Regions from separate parts of the Phyllobacterium sp. RCAM01083 genome, predicted to be linked through region 1. Evidence: predicted binding sites of a transcription regulator. Region 1 holds the regulator's gene; the other holds the start of a gene.
What was found. Region 1 encodes PhoB, which activates phosphate uptake and scavenging genes when phosphate is short. Its sites were predicted from a motif close to TGTCATNNANCTGTCAT; they were not measured.
Positions count from the first base shown of each region.

Region 2: the regulator PhoB is predicted to act here: its motif matches at 3,764-3,780, upstream of ACZ25R_RS06405 (alkaline phosphatase).

Region 1 covers NZ_JBVFZN010000005.1:3,311,897-3,319,486, reverse strand. The annotation lists gene ACZ25R_RS23170 (TIGR00282 family metallophosphoesterase) at 1-611, opposite strand, end outside; gene ACZ25R_RS23165 (5-formyltetrahydrofolate cyclo-ligase) at 672-1,286, opposite strand; RNA gene ssrS (6S RNA) at 1,314-1,470, opposite strand; gene ACZ25R_RS23155 (AAA family ATPase) at 2,017-2,856, shown strand; gene ACZ25R_RS23150 (vWA domain-containing protein) at 2,922-4,112, shown strand; gene phoB (phosphate regulon transcriptional regulator PhoB) at 4,113-4,799, opposite strand; gene phoU (phosphate signaling complex protein PhoU) at 4,814-5,539, opposite strand; gene pstB (phosphate ABC transporter ATP-binding protein PstB) at 5,563-6,336, opposite strand; gene pstA (phosphate ABC transporter permease PstA) at 6,398-7,590, opposite strand, start outside.
Region 2 covers NZ_JBVFZN010000004.1:483,139-490,728, forward strand. The annotation lists gene ACZ25R_RS06380 (SDR family NAD(P)-dependent oxidoreductase) at 1-613, shown strand, start outside; gene ACZ25R_RS06385 (SDR family NAD(P)-dependent oxidoreductase) at 664-1,416, shown strand; gene ACZ25R_RS06390 (NADPH-dependent F420 reductase) at 1,449-2,051, shown strand; gene ACZ25R_RS06395 (nuclear transport factor 2 family protein) at 2,132-2,545, shown strand; gene ACZ25R_RS06400 (class I SAM-dependent methyltransferase) at 2,649-3,281, shown strand; gene ACZ25R_RS06405 (alkaline phosphatase) at 3,829-5,583, shown strand; gene ACZ25R_RS06410 (hypothetical protein) at 5,651-6,115, shown strand; gene ACZ25R_RS06415 (ABC transporter ATP-binding protein) at 6,120-6,806, shown strand; gene ACZ25R_RS06420 (ABC transporter permease) at 6,803-7,590, shown strand, end outside.

The DNA of each region.
Region 1 (7,590 bases):
CCGCACATGCCGGCATCGGACATATAGGCCGTTCCGCCATTGAGGATCTGCGCATCGGCGGTCGGCACATGGGTGTGCGTGCCGACGACGAGGCTGGCGCGGCCGTCGACGAAATGGCCAAAACACTGCTTTTCGCTGGTGGCTTCCGCATGGAAGTCGAACACCACGGCATCGGCCTGTTCGCCGAGCGGACAGGCGGCGAGAATCTCCTCGCCGATGGTGAACGGGTCATGCAGATCCGGATGCATGAACACGCGGCCCATGATGTTGGACACAAGCACGCGCGCGCCGTTCTTGGCGAGAAACACACCAGAGCCCTTGCCGGCCGTGCCAAGCGGGAAATTCGCCGGGCGCAGGAACCGCTGTTCGCGCGAGGCGAACACCAGTGCTTCCCGCTGGTCCCAGACGTGATTGCCTGTCGTGACCACATCGGCCCCGGCATTGATCGTGTCGTGAAAGATTTCCTCGGTGATGCCGAAGCCGCCCGCCGCGTTCTCGCCGTTGACGATGACGAAATCGAGCTTCAGGTCGGATATCAGTCCCGGCAATTGCTCATAGACCGCCGTCCGGCCCGAACGCCCCACCATATCCCCAAGAAACAGTAATCTCACGCGCACATCCTGAAAGAGAGCCCGGTCCTTGCCGGGGCCTGAAATGATCGATTTATCCGTCTAGCCGAAGCGGCGCAACCCGCTTTCCGTCAGGATCGCCTCCAGCGGCACATCATGCGGCTCATCGGGTACGGTTTCAACCTGCTGGCAGTCAAACGCCACGCCGATCAGGCGCGGGTTCACGCCCTTGATCTGCAGATGCGCGATGGCCCGGTCATAGTAGCCCGCCCCATAGCCGATGCGGTGCCCCCTGACATCGAAGGCCGCCAGCGGCACCAGCATGAAGGATGGATCGAGCACGGCAGCGTCGTGCGGCGGCCCCGCCGTGCCGAAGCCCGTATCGATCATCGGCGCGCCGCGCACCAGTTCGCGGAAAAGGATCGTCTGCTTGTCGATAATGGCAGGCAGGCAAAGCCGTGCACCGCGCTCGCGCAGGCCGAACAGCAGCGGGCGCAGATCCACCTCCGAGCGGATCGGCCAGAAGCCCGAAACAATGGTGCCCGCATCGACGGCAAGCGCCGCCAGACCGAAATCCGCAATGCGCATCGAGGCTTCGATGCGGAATTCCGTCGTCAGCGCATCGCGGCGGCCAAGGGCCTCCAGGCGCAGTTTCTTCTTCAGCTCTTTGATGGGGGAGTGGTGCTGCACGGGCTTGATTTCATGGGGCGCCGGCACGCAAACCGGCTCGGGATGAAACAAAAGTGGCGTCCACACAACCGATGGAGAAGTCGATCCCGGGAACCTACAAAGTAGGTGGGTGCCGTGTGAAGAAGCCCACGGGCCTCCTCAGGGACAGCTCCCTAAGGGATCATTAAGGCCCCGGGGAATATGTCTCTCCTGTCGAGAAGCGCAGAGCGCCGATCCGAATATAGGACGGATGCAGGCATTGCACCAGTGCGCGGCAAACGATTTTCCCTCCCCGCACAATCTTTGTCGCATAATCATTGTGGAGGTGTGGGACACACCCCTCTGGGCTGCCGGACAGAGGGGGTGAAAGACCTCCATCACAAAAAACCACATCAACTTATCCACGTTCTCCCAACCTCGCTTATCCTTCTCGTGTCCTTTCCGGCGGGAATGCTTCCGGAAACCTTCGAAAGTCGGGAAAGGATCGGCGCTTCGGCTTCACAGGGAGGAACCTGTGCGGCCGGGGAGGTTTCACTCAATGGATGCGCATTGGGCAAAAACCTGAAAACGCCGGGGCGGGTGGTCCCCAGGATCGCAAGCATTGCATACCACATACCCCAAGACCCGCGTTCCAGGGACCGCCCGTCTTTCCCACCTTTCAACAGCCAGACGCAATTGCGGGCGTGGCAACGGGAAAACCATATCGCCGCATTCCCGGACGGCTCTTGCCCTCCTCCGGCACGCCCCTTAATCTTTGTCGATCACGAAAGGGAATGCGATGCGGTTTGAAGGAACAGCGGCCTATGTGGCCGACAAGGATCTGATGGTGGCGGTCAATGCGGCGATTGCGCTTGAACGGCCGCTGCTGGTCAAGGGCGAACCCGGCACCGGCAAGACCGAGCTTGCCCGGCAGATCGCGGCGGCGCTCGATCTGGAACTGGTCGAATGGAACGTCAAATCCACCACCAAGGCGCAGCAGGGCCTCTACGAATATGATGCCGTCAGCCGCCTGCGCGATTCGCAGCTCGGCGATGCGAAATTCAACGACATCGCCAATTACATCAAACCCGGCAAGCTGTGGCATGCCTTCACGACCGACAGGAAAGTCGTGCTGCTGATCGACGAGATCGACAAGGCGGATATCGAGTTCCCGAACGATCTCCTGCAGGAGCTCGACCGCAACGAGTTTCACGTCTACGAAACCGGCGAAACGATCCGCGCCGTACACCGGCCGATCGTCATCATCACCTCCAACAACGAGAAGGAACTGCCGGACGCCTTTCTGCGCCGCTGCTTCTTCCACTATATCCGCTTCCCGGATGTCGATACGCTGACCCGGATCGTCGAGGTGCACTATCCCGGCATCAAGCAGAACCTCGTGCGCGCCGCCCTCACCCAGTTCTACGAGATCCGCGATGTGCCCGGCCTGAAGAAGAAGCCGTCCACATCGGAAGCGCTGGACTGGATCCGGCTGCTGGTTGCCGACGACATCGCCCCGGAAGATTTGCGCGCCGACCCGAAGAACGCCTTGCCGAAACTGCACGGCGCCCTGCTGAAGAACGAGCAGGACGTACACCTGTTCGAGCGGCTGGCCTTCATGGCAAGGAGGCAGGGATGACGCTCGCCATCCGCCCCATCGAGAGAACCGGCATCGTTCATCGTATGCAGTAAAAGGGTCCCACAATGTTCCTCCCCTTCTTCCTCGAGCTCAAGGCCGCCAAGATTCCCGTATCGCTGCGGGAATATCTGACGCTGCTTGAGGGGCTGGATGCGGGGCTGGTGACCTATGATGTCGAAGGGTTCTACTATCTCGCCCGTTCCGCCCTGGTGAAGGACGAGCGCCATCTCGACCGCTTCGATCAGGTCTTCGGCCACGTGTTCAAGGGGCTGGAACTGCTCGGCGGCGAGAGCGGCGTCGACATTGCCAATCTGCCCGAGGAATGGTTGCGCCGGCTCGCCGAAAAGCACCTCACGGAAGAAGAGAAAAAGCTGATCGAGGCGCTGGGCGGTTTCGACAAGCTGATGGAAACCCTGCGCCAGCGGCTTGAGGAGCAGAAGGGCCGGCATCAGGGCGGCTCCAAGTGGATCGGCACGGCCGGAACCTCGCCCTTCGGCGCCTATGGCTACAATCCCGAAGGCGTGCGCATCGGCCAGGACGAGGGCCGCCATCGCCGCGCGGTCAAGGTGTGGGACAAGCGTGAATTCAGGAATTTTGACGACAGCGTCGAGCTGGGCACCCGCAACATCAAGGTTGCTCTGAAACGGCTGCGCCGCTGGGTGCGCGAAGGCGCCGATGACGAGCTCGACCTGTCGGGCACCATCAGGTCAACCGCCGAACACGGCTATCTCGACGTGCAGACGCGGCCCGAACGGCGCAATCATGTCAAGCTGCTGATGTTCTTCGATGTGGGCGGCTCCATGGACGAGCATATCCGGATCGCCGAGGAACTGTTCTCCGCCGTCCGCTCGGAGTTCAAGCACATGGAGTATTTCTACTTCCACAACTGCCTCTACGAGGGTGTGTGGAAGGACAACCGCCGCCGCCATGCGGAACGCATACCGACGCTCGATCTCATCCATAAATACGGACCGGACTACAAGGTCATCTTCGTCGGGGATGCCGCCATGGCGCCCTACGAGGTTTCCCATGCGGGCGGATCGGTCGAGCACTGGAACCAGGAGGCGGGCGCGGTCTGGCTCGGCCGGGTGCTCGACCACTGGAAGAACGCCGCGTGGCTCAATCCGTCAAAGGAACAATATTGGGACTACACCACCTCGACGGCGATGATCCGCAAGATTTTCGCGCATCGCATGTATCCCATGACCCTGGCGGGCATCGAGGGGGCGACGCGCGAACTCTCGCGCCGGCACTGATTAGCCGAACGAGTACCCCGCACCACGCACGGTGCGGATAGGATCGATCGAGCGGCCGATATTGATGGCCTTGCGCAGCCGGCCGACGTGCACGTCGACGGTACGGTCGTCCACATAGATGTCGGCGCCCCAGACATTGTCCAGGAGCTGGCCGCGCGAGAACACCCGGCCGGGGGACTGCATCAGGAATTCCAGCAGGCGGAATTCGGTCGGCCCGAGCTTCAACTCGCGTTCCTTGCGGAACACGCGGTGCTGCTCGCGATCGAGCTTCAGATCGCCGAAGCTGAGCACATGCGACAGCAGGCTCGGATTGACCCGGCGCAGCATGGCCTTGATGCGGGCAAGCAGTTCCGGGGTCGAGAACGGCTTGACCATGTAGTCATCGGCGCCGGTGGCAAGGCCGCGCACCCGCTCGCTCTCTTCGCCGCGCGCCGTCAGCATGATGATCGGCAGGATTTCGGTCTCGCGCCGCGCCCGCAGACGGCGGCAGAGTTCGATGCCGGAAAGGCCCGGCAGCATCCAGTCGAGAATGAGCAGATCCGGCACTTTTTCACGCAGCGCAATTTCCGCCTCGTCACCGCGTGCGATTGTCTCGACGACATAGCCTTCGGCTTCAAGATTGTACCGGAGAAGGACGCTGAGCGCTTCCTCGTCTTCGACAACAGTGATTTTGGGAGCGATCGCCATTGCTGGAATCCTAATTAAGGCTGTCTGGCTTCATCGACGATGATGCTGTGGGTCTGGTCTTCCTTGGGCCGTTCGGCCGGAAGCTGGGCACCCGTCACGATGTAGTAGACCGTTTCAGCAATGTTCGTCGCATGGTCTCCGATGCGCTCGATATTCTTGGCGCAGAAGAGAAGGTGCGTGCAGGCGGAGATGTTGCGCGGGTCTTCCATCATGTAGGTCAGGAGTTCGCGGAACAGCGATGTGTACAGCGCATCGATTTCATCATCGCGCTCGCGCACGATGTTGACCTGCTGCACGGAGCGTGTCGCATAGGCGTCGAGCACGTCCTTGAGCTGCGTCAGGGCGAGTTCCGCGATGGTCTGCAGGCCGCGATAGACCGACAGCGTCTGACGCGTATCGGTGACGGCGACAACGCGCTTGGCGATGTTCTTGCCGAGGTCGCCGACCCGTTCGAGGTCGGAGGAAATGCGGATGGCGCCGATGATCTCACGCAGATCGATCGCCATGGGCTGGCGCTTGCCGATGATGGTGATGGCCTTTTCGTCGATCTCGCGCTGTCCGGCATCGAGGATGAGATCGTCCGAAATGACGCGCTGGGCCAGCGCGTTGTCGGAGTTCACCATGGCGGTGACGGCCTGTTCGACCATGCGTTCGGCATGGCCGCCCATTTCGGCGATCTTGTGCGTCAGGAACTTCAGTTCGTCGTCATAGGAACGGACGGTATGCTGCGACTCGGTCATATTCTTATCCCTGTTTCCCGTGATTAGCCGAAGCGTCCGGTGATGTAGTCCTGCGTGCGCTTTTCCGTCGGATTGGTGAACATCATTTCCGTATCGCCCACCTCGACGAGGTTTCCGAGATGGAACATGGCGGTGCGCTGCGAAACGCGGGCCGCCTGCTGCATCGAATGGGTGACGATGACGATGGTGTAGTTCTGGCGCAGTTCGTCGATCAGTTCCTCGACCTTTGCCGTGGCAATCGGATCGAGCGCCGAGCAGGGTTCGTCCATCAGGATGACTTCCGGGCTGACGGCAATGGCGCGGGCGATGCACAGGCGCTGCTGCTGGCCACCGGAAAGGCCGGTACCGGCTTCGTGCAGGCGGTCCTTCACTTCGTCGAACAGGCTGGCGCGGCGCAGGCTCTTCTCGACGATTTCCTCCAGCTCGTGCCGGTTCTTGGCAAGACCATGAATGCGCGGGCCATAAGCCACATTCTCAAAAATGGACTTCGGGAACGGATTGGGCTTCTGGAAAACCATGCCGACGCGGGCGCGCAGCTCGACCACGTCGATCTTCGGATTGTAGATATCCTCGTCATCGAGCGTGATCTTGCCGCCGATCTTGCAGCCTTCGATCGTGTCGTTCATGCGGTTGAGCGAGCGCAGGAAAGTCGACTTGCCGCAACCGGACGGGCCGATCAGCGCCGTCACCATCTTCTCAGGCACATCGAGGCTGACACCGAACAGGGCCTGCTTTTCACCGTAGTGAACGGTGACATCCTTGCCCTGCATTTTGATCGTATTGACCTGTGCACTCATTTTGTCGTTTACCGCTTTTTCGAGAGATCGTTCTGTCATGAGATTCATAATTCGCTCCCGTTTACCAGCGCCGCTCGAAGCGGCGACGCAGAATGATGGCTCCAATGTTCATGACTGCAAGAAACAGAAGCAGCACGATGATAGCGCCGGATGTGCGCTCGACAAAGGCCCGCTCCGCTTCATTCGCCCACATGTAGATCTGCACCGGCAGAGCCGTGGACGGATCAAGCGGCGTGACCGGATAGTTGGCGACGAAGGCCACCATGCCGATCAGCAGCAGCGGTGCGGTCTCTCCCAGCGCGTGGGCAAGGCCGATGATCGTGCCGGTCAGGATGCCGGGGGCGGCCAGCGGCAGCACGTGGTGAAACACCATCTGCGTCTTCGAGGCGCCGATGCCCAGCGCTGCGGACCGGATTGATGGCGGTACGGCGCGCAGGGCGGCGCGGGTGGCGATGATGATCGTCGGCAGCGTCATCAGCGTCAGTACCAGGCCGCCGACCAGCGATGCGGAGCGCGGCAGGCCGAAGAAATTGATGAACACGGCCAGTCCGAGCAGACCGAAGACGATGGACGGCACCGCGGCCAGATTGTTGATGTTGACCTCGATGATATCGGTCAGGCGGCTCTTCTTGGCATATTCTTCCAGATAAATCGATGCGGCCACGCCGATGGGCAGGGAAAGGCAGAGGACAATCAGCATCATGTAGAGCGAGCCGATGAGCGCGACACCAAGACCCGACGTTTCCGGACGGCTCGATGCGCCGAAGGTGAACAGGCCGCTGTTGAAGCGCTGCGCCATGGCGCCTTCCTTGGCCAGCGTGTTCATCCAGGCAACCTGGCGGTCCGATACCTTGCGGTTTGCCTGGTCGACACTCAGGTCGATCTGGCCCTTGAAGGCCGAGTCGATGTCGCCGCCGGTCAGCACCCAGAGGTTCTGCGTCGTGCCGATCAGTGCCGGATTTCCTGAAACCAGTTCCCGCAGCTGGCTGCGCGAGCCGTCGGAGACGAGCTTGCTCAGTTCGCGGATCGCCGGCTTGTCGTCAAGGCTGACGCCCAGCTTTTCGGCAAGGGCATTGCGCACCAGGATCGGATAGTTCGCGGTCAGTAGAACGGTCGGGTCGGTCGCACGCTTGTTCGTGGGGTCGATCACCTTCTCGTCGAGCTTGACCGAGAGGCTGACCTCCGTCTGCCAGAACGCCGTGTAGCCGTTGGAAATCACCGAATAGAGCAGCGCAACGAGGAAGAACAGGCCGA
Region 2 (7,590 bases), on a different contig from region 1:
AGCACTCGATGCGGCTGTGGCCGAGCTTGGACCCAACGCCCGCGCGGTGAAGGGCTCGGTCTCGGATGAGGCCGATCTGGATCGGCTCTACGCGGCGGTGAAAGCCGAGCGCGGAAGCCTCGACATCGTCTTCGCCAATGCCGGGGCCGGAAGTCCGCTTGCTCTCGGCCAGATCACCGCCAAGCACATCGATGACACTTTCGACACCAACGTGAAGGGCACGATCTTCACGGTCCAGAAGGCGCTACCACTGATGGGCCCGGGCGGTTCGATCATCCTGACGGGATCGAGCGCCGGGACCACCGGCGCCCCGGCATTCACTGCCTACAGCGCCAGCAAGGCAGCCGTGCGCAATCTCGCACGGACGTGGGCGGAGGATCTGAAGGGTACCGGTATCCGGGTCAACGTGCTGTCGCCCGGCGCGACGGCGACCGAACTCGCGAAGGAAGCGCTCGGAGAGGAGGGCCAAAAGGCCTACGGCGCGATGACCCCGCTCCAGCGCATGGCCGCTCCGGCGGAGATCGCGGCTGCGGCCGCCTTCCTCGCGTCGGACGACAGCAGCTTCATGACCGCCAGCGAAGTTGCCGTCGACGGCGGCCTTGCTCAACTCTGACCCCGGCGCGGTTCCGTGTCTAACTCACTCACAACGTAGGACAAAAGATTATGAAAGCACTTGAAGGTAAAATCGCAGTCATCACGGGTGGAAGTAGCGGGATCGGCTTGGCCACAGCCAAGCGTTTCGTGGAAGAAGGTGCGAAGGTCGTGATCATTGGGCGACGTGAGAAAGCCTTACAAGAGGCCGCGGCGCTTATCGGGAAAAACGTGACAACAGTCGTGGGTGACGTCTCGCGCTTGGAAGATCTGGATCGGCTCTATGCCACCGTGAAGGAGAAACATGGTCACATCGACATTCTCTTCGCAAACGCGGGCGCAGGTACAGTCGCGCCGCTCACGGCAGCGACTGAGGCCCATTTTGACCAGACCTTCGACGTGAACGTGAAGGGCCTGTTCTTTACCGTGCAGAAGGCCCTTCCCATCTTCAAAGACGGCGGATCGATCATTCTGAACTCTTCGGTCTCGAATGTGATGGGGCTGCCAGCGTTCAGCGCGTACGCAGCAAGCAAGGCGGCTGTTCGCAGCTTCTCGCGGTCTTGGACCCAAGAGCTGAAGGGCCGCAATATCCGTGTCAATACGATGAGCCCCGGCGCAATCGAGACTCCCGCCTTGGCAACAACGACCGGCCTCACCGTTGAGCAGGCCGAGGAGGCGGTCGCCCAGTTTGCTGCGCGGATCCCAATGGGTCGCAGGGGAAAGCCAGAGGAAATCGCGGCTGCGCTCACGTTCCTTGCCTCCGATGAAAGCTCCTACATCACCGGCATAGATCTCGCCGTCGATGGTGGTTGGGCGCAGGTCTGACCCAGCCTTAACAACAGGATCGGAGAAGCATTATGAGCTACTCAATCATCGGCTTCGGCAATATCGGCCGAGCTCTGGCCAAGGCCTTTTCCCGCAAGGGCATTGAAGTATCTGTTGCAACCACGCGGGACCCGGAAAGCTTTGCAGCAGATGCGGCCGCGATCGGGCCCAAGGTCATTGCTAAAACACTGGCGGAAGCCGTCAAGGCGGACATCATCTTCTTGGCATTCCGTTTCGAGTCGCATCCAGATGTCGCGAAGGCGCTCCCCACCTGGCAGGGGAAGACCATCGTCGATGTGACCAATGCCTACGGCGTGCCTCCTGAGCAACTGGGAGGGCAGCCGTCTTCCCAGGCCGTCGCGCAGGCTTTCTCTGACGCAAGGCTGGTCAAGGGCTTCAACCATTTGCTCGCTGCCACCCTTGGCCAAGATCCGGCGGTGCGGGGCGGCAGGAGAGCCGTGTTCCTGGCGAGTGACGATGACGACGCTGCGGCGGAGATTGCTACGCTCGCGGAAAATCTGGGCTTCGCGCCGATCAAGCTTGGCGGGCTGTCGGAAGGCGGGCTGCTGGTCCAGGCGCGCGGAAAGAGCTGGGGTCATCTGATCTTCACGGATCTGGTCAAGTTCGACGGATAAAACGAGGCCTCCACCGACAGGACTACGATGTACGGATCAGATCGAGCGCGATCCGATCACAGCGAAATGGAGATATTCCCATGAGTATTGAAAGAAACATCCAGACCGTGAAGGACTTCTTCGCCGCGATAGGCCGCGGCGACAGACAGGCTCTGTTGGCGCTGGTTGCCGAGGACATCAAGTGGATCATTCCGGGCGAGGACTGGCCGCTGGCCGGCACCTACCGGGGGCACGCGGGACTGGCAGATTTGCTGGATACGGCATCCAGGTCGATGGAAACCTCCACGGAACCCCGGGAATTTGTCGCACAAGGAGACCGGGTTCTCGTCATCGGCTTCGCCAGCGGGAAGGTCAAAGCCACGAACAAGCCGTTCGAGGACGACTGGATCTTCGCCATCACGGTCCGGGACGGCAGACTGACCAGCATCCAGGAATACATCGACACGCAAGCGTTGGCACGCGCCGCGCAGATGGACGCGTCCGGGCCCGTATAGCGCAGGCCTACTGCAACCATCGGCCTTCGCCGAAGGTGAACGAGCGGATCGCCGTCTCGCGTGCCGCGCGCTCGTCGAATACCCAACCGTAGAGGAGATTCCGATGTACGACCAATCCAAACTATCCGAATTGATCCGGTTCGCACGCATTGATGCGGGTGCCACCGTCATCGACGTTTATCCAGGCGCCGGCGACTGGACGCGCCTGTTCTCCGACGTCGTTGGATCCGAAGGTCGAGTCATTAGCTTCGTGCCGGCCGAAGTCGCGCACTTCAAGAACGATCCGGTCGGCCTCATGCGAACTATCGCGCAAGAGCCAGGCCGGGAAAACGTCGAAGCCGTCTCAGCGGACCTCGTGGCAATGCCGGAGATCACGCAGCCAGCGGATGTCCTGTGGCTGCATCTGTTCTACCACGATCTCCACACCGCACTGATGCAGGCCAGAGGCGCGACGGCGGCTAACTTCAATCGAGCTGTCTACGAGCGGCTGAAGCCCGGTGGGTTCTACGTCATTGTCGATCACGCCGCCGCCGCCGGAGCCGGCACAGGTGATGCCCAGTCATTGCATCGCATCGACCCTGCCTCCGTGCGCGAGGAGGTGGAGGCCGCCGGCTTCGTGCTGGATGCGGAAAGTACTCTGCTCGCGAACAGGAACGATCCACACGCGATCAAGGTCTTCGATCCCTTGATCAAGGGCGAGACCGATCGCTTCGCATATCGGTTCGTGAAGCCCTGACAGAGGTCGGCGCCAACCTCAAGTCGAACCTCCCAAGGATGCCAGTATACTGCTCAACTGTGCCAGTCTGCAGCAACTTCAGCTTTCGGAACTCGCTGGAGAGCTGCAAAGGTCAAGCTTGGGGCGCGCGAAGCAACCGTTGTTGTTTGGCTCCGTTCACTCTCGTTTTGCCAGAGAGACAGGATGGTGGCATTACAACCATGAGAAGTGAATGGCCCTGCCAAATGGGCCTTGACATGGATTGTAGACAGTTAAGCTACAATCGAAAGTGTTCGAAAATCGCGTGTTATCGGCATTTCCAAAGGAAGATTTGCGAGTCTTTCGCAATGCGATCAACGGATCGTTTTCCGATCACCAGCGATTTTATGCAGCTGGCTTCCGATCATTGGGCTTCAGACATGACAACGCCCACCGCAAGTTCTGCAATAAAGCTGCTGTGATTGTTGCATCCGTGAATTTACGGGTTGTAAAAACTGGCGCGATTTCATCCGGCTGTCATCCGGGATTTATAAAGGAGGGGGGAAGCTAACCAAGTTGGGGGTATGAAATGCGTAAACTTTTTCTTGCGGCGTCGTCGGTGGCACTCTTGTCCGGAGCGGCCCAAGCGACAACGATCTATCCACTGGACCGGGCCACGGTCCTTGCAGGCTCGCCATTCGATTTCAAGGTTGAATTCAGCAAGGTCGTGAAGCCGGAAGATGTGAAGGTCACGATCAACGGCGAGAGCTACGACGCCGTTTTCGGCAAGGCCGCCCAATTCGTCGCCGAGGAGAAGGGCGCTGAAGACAAGGTGCTCGGATCCGCGCTCATCCTGCGCGACATCAAGCTTGCGAAGCCCGGCCGGTACAAGGTTGAGGTATCGGCTGGCGACGAGAAGAAATCGGTCGGCTGGGATGTATACACAACATCAGACACGCCCAAGGTCAAGAACATCATTTTCCTCTTGGGTGACGGTCTTTCCGTTGCGCACCGCACCGGCGCTCGCCTCATGTCCAAGGGCATGACTGAGGGGAAGGCCAATGGCCGTCTTGCCATGGATGACATTCCGCCCGTCGCCTTCATCGGCACCTCCTCGACCTCGGCGATCGCTACCGACAGCGCCAACACGATGTCGGCCTATATGACCGGCCACAAGTCCGCGGTAAATGCGCTCGGCGTCTATGCTGACCGCACGCCGGCCAGCCAGGACGACCCCAAGGTTGAGACGATCGGTGAGGCCCTGCGCCGCACCGGCAAGAAGTCGCTCGGCATCGTGACGACATCCGAAGTCCAGGACGCGACACCTGCCGCGCTCGTTTCCCATACGCGCAAGCGCGCCGACAAGGCCGACGTCGTCGGCATGATGTACAACGTCAAGCCGGACGTGCTGCTCGGTGGTGGCTCGGCCTACTTCCTGGCCAAGGACGTGCCCGGTTCGAAGCGCAAGGACGACAAGGACTATATCGCGCTCTTCAAGGAGGCCGGTTACGCCCTCGCCACCGACAAGAATGAACTGGCCGCCGCGGCTGGCTCGAACCAGGGCAAGCTGCTCGGCCTCTTCCACACCGGCAACCTCGACGTCACGCTCGATCGCGAATTCCTCAAAAAGGGAACCGTCGACAAGTTTCCCAACCAGCCGGGCCTGGTCGATATGACCAAGGTGGCGCTCGATAGGCTGTCGAAGAATCCGGATGGCTTCTTCCTGATGGTGGAGGCTGCGTCCATCGACAAGATGAGCCATCCGCTCGATTGGGATCGCGCTTTGGTCGACACGATCGAATTCGACAAGGCCATCGCGGCTGCACGCGAATTCCAGGCGAAGAATCCGGATACGCTGATCGTCGTCACCGGTGACCATACGCACGGCGTCTCGATCATCGGCACTGTCGATGACGATAAGCCGGGCACGGAAATGCGCGACAAGGTTGGCACCTATGCCGCCGCAGGCTTCCCGAACTACGAAGACAAGGACGGCGATGGCTATCCGGACCGCGTCGATGTTTCCCGTCGTCTGTTCATCGCAGCCAACAACGGTCCTGACCATTACGAGACCTTCCGTCCGAAGCTCGATGGTCCTTTCGTTCCGGCGATCCAGAACGAGAAGAAGGAATACGTCGCCAACGAAGCTTACAAGGACGTGCCGGGCGCCGTCTTCGTCCAGGGCAACATCCCGCGCGATGAGGATAGCGGCGTTCACGCGGTGGACGATGTCGTGCTGCAGGCCGTTGGCCCGGGTGCGGAAGGCTTCCGTGGTTACATGGAACAGAGCGACGTCTATCGTGTCCTCGCCGACGCTTTCGCACTCGGCGCGTCAAAGATGTAAATCTGTCCGGCTGACGAACAGGACAGGCGGCCGAAAGCCGCCTGTCTTCCCGTTTAAGGAGATTGCGATGACGGAGAAGAAGACCTTTGCTATTGGTCGTCGGGCACTGCTCACGGCGGCTGCGGTCTTGCCTTTCATGGGCATTGCCGCACGCGCAAGCGCTGCCGAAAAACTGGGCTTCGGCGAGCTCTACAAAAGCTTTGGTCCGCTCGGTCTCGAATTTTCCGACAAGGTGAAGCAGTTGAGCGGTCAGGAGATTGCCATCAGCGGCTTCATGGCGCCGCCACTGAAGGCGGAGGCCGCATTTTTCGTCCTGACGGAGATCCCGATGTCGCTCTGCCCGTTCTGTTCCTCAGACGCCGACTGGCCAGACAATATCATGGTCGTCTATCTCTCGGCCAAGCAGACCTTCGTGCAGTTCAATGCGCCGATCGTCGCGCGTGGGGTGCTGGAATTCGGGTCCTGGACCGATCCGGAAACCGGCTTCATCAGCCAGTTGCGCCTCAGGAACGCGGCCTTCAGGACCATCTGACACCATGCTCGCGCTCGACGTTTCCGATCTTCAAATGCATTTTCCGGGGCTGGCTGCGCCGGTCCTCGCCATCGAGCGATTTCATCTGCCGGCCGGCGGCCAGCTGGCGATCACTGGTGCTTCCGGCTCGGGAAAAAGCACATTCGTCAACGCCATTACCGGCCTGGAAAACGTAACGCACGGCAAGATTTCCTGGAACGGCATGGATATCACCCGTCTTTCCTCAGGCCGGCGCGATGCTTTTCGTGCACGCAACATCGGCCTTGTCATGCAGGACTTCCATCTTTTCCCCGGGCTTTCCGCTTTCGACAACGTTGTGCTCCCGGTCAGGCTTGCGCGCCGGCTGACCGTCGAGGAGCGGGAGCGTGCGCTGGCGCTGCTTTCAGCCACCGGGATCAACCGCGTCGGGCAGAAAATCGAGACATTGTCGCGTGGTGAAATGCAGCGTGTCGCCGTCGCCCGCGCGCTGCTGCAGCGTCCCGGCGTCATCGTCGCCGACGAGCCGACAGCCAGTCTTGACCGCCATGCGGGCAACGAGGTTGCCGAGCTTCTGCTGCGGCTTTCCGCAGAGCAGGGCACGACACTGGTGGTGGTCACGCATGATGCCTTCCTGGCGGAGCGTCTTGGCCGCCGCATCTGCCTGGCGAGCGGGCGCGTTGACGAGGATAGTGGAGAGAGTGCCGCGCAATGATGAAGTTCATTTTTGCCGACCTGCGGCGTTTCTGGAGCGGCGCGCTGGCCGTTGTGGTGCTCATTGCATTGTCCGTCGCTTTAAGCGTGACCGTGACGCTGCAGGAGCGGGCCGTCCGGCTCGGCAGCGCGCGTGCGGCCGAGAAATTCGATCTGCTGGTGGGAGCCGCCGGCAGTGAAACCCAGCTTGCGCTTTCGGCCGTTTTCCTGCAGCCGGCGCCGCTGCCGCTGATGGATGGTGCCGTTCTCGACCGCCTTGCCAACGATCCGCGCGTCGAACTGGCGGCGCCGGTCGGCTTTGGCGACTCGGCTGACGGTTTTCCGATCGTCGGCACCACGACAAGCCTGATTTCGGCGTTGTCTCCGAACCTTTCGCAAGGGGCGCATTTCGCGCGCCTCGGCGAGGCGGTGGTTGGCTCCGATGTGGCGCTGTCGCCGGGCGCCCAGATCAAGCCGATGCACGGCACGGCGGAAACGGGCGGTGAAACCCATACGGCCATTGCCTACAAGGTGACTGGCCGCATGGCGCCGACGGGAACCGCTTGGGACCGCGCCATCCTGGTGCCGATCCGGGCCGTATGGCAGCTTCACGGCATGCATGGTGAGGAACATCATGACCATGAAAGCGGGGAAGCCGAGTCGCACGGTGCCGAGCCGAAAGATCACAGCCATGAACACGAGCACGGCTATGTCGATGCGGATGCGCCCCTGGACGAGCATTTCGATGCCCAATCCCCCGGCGTTCCTGCCATTCTCGTCAAGCCGAAGACCGTTGCCGACGCTTA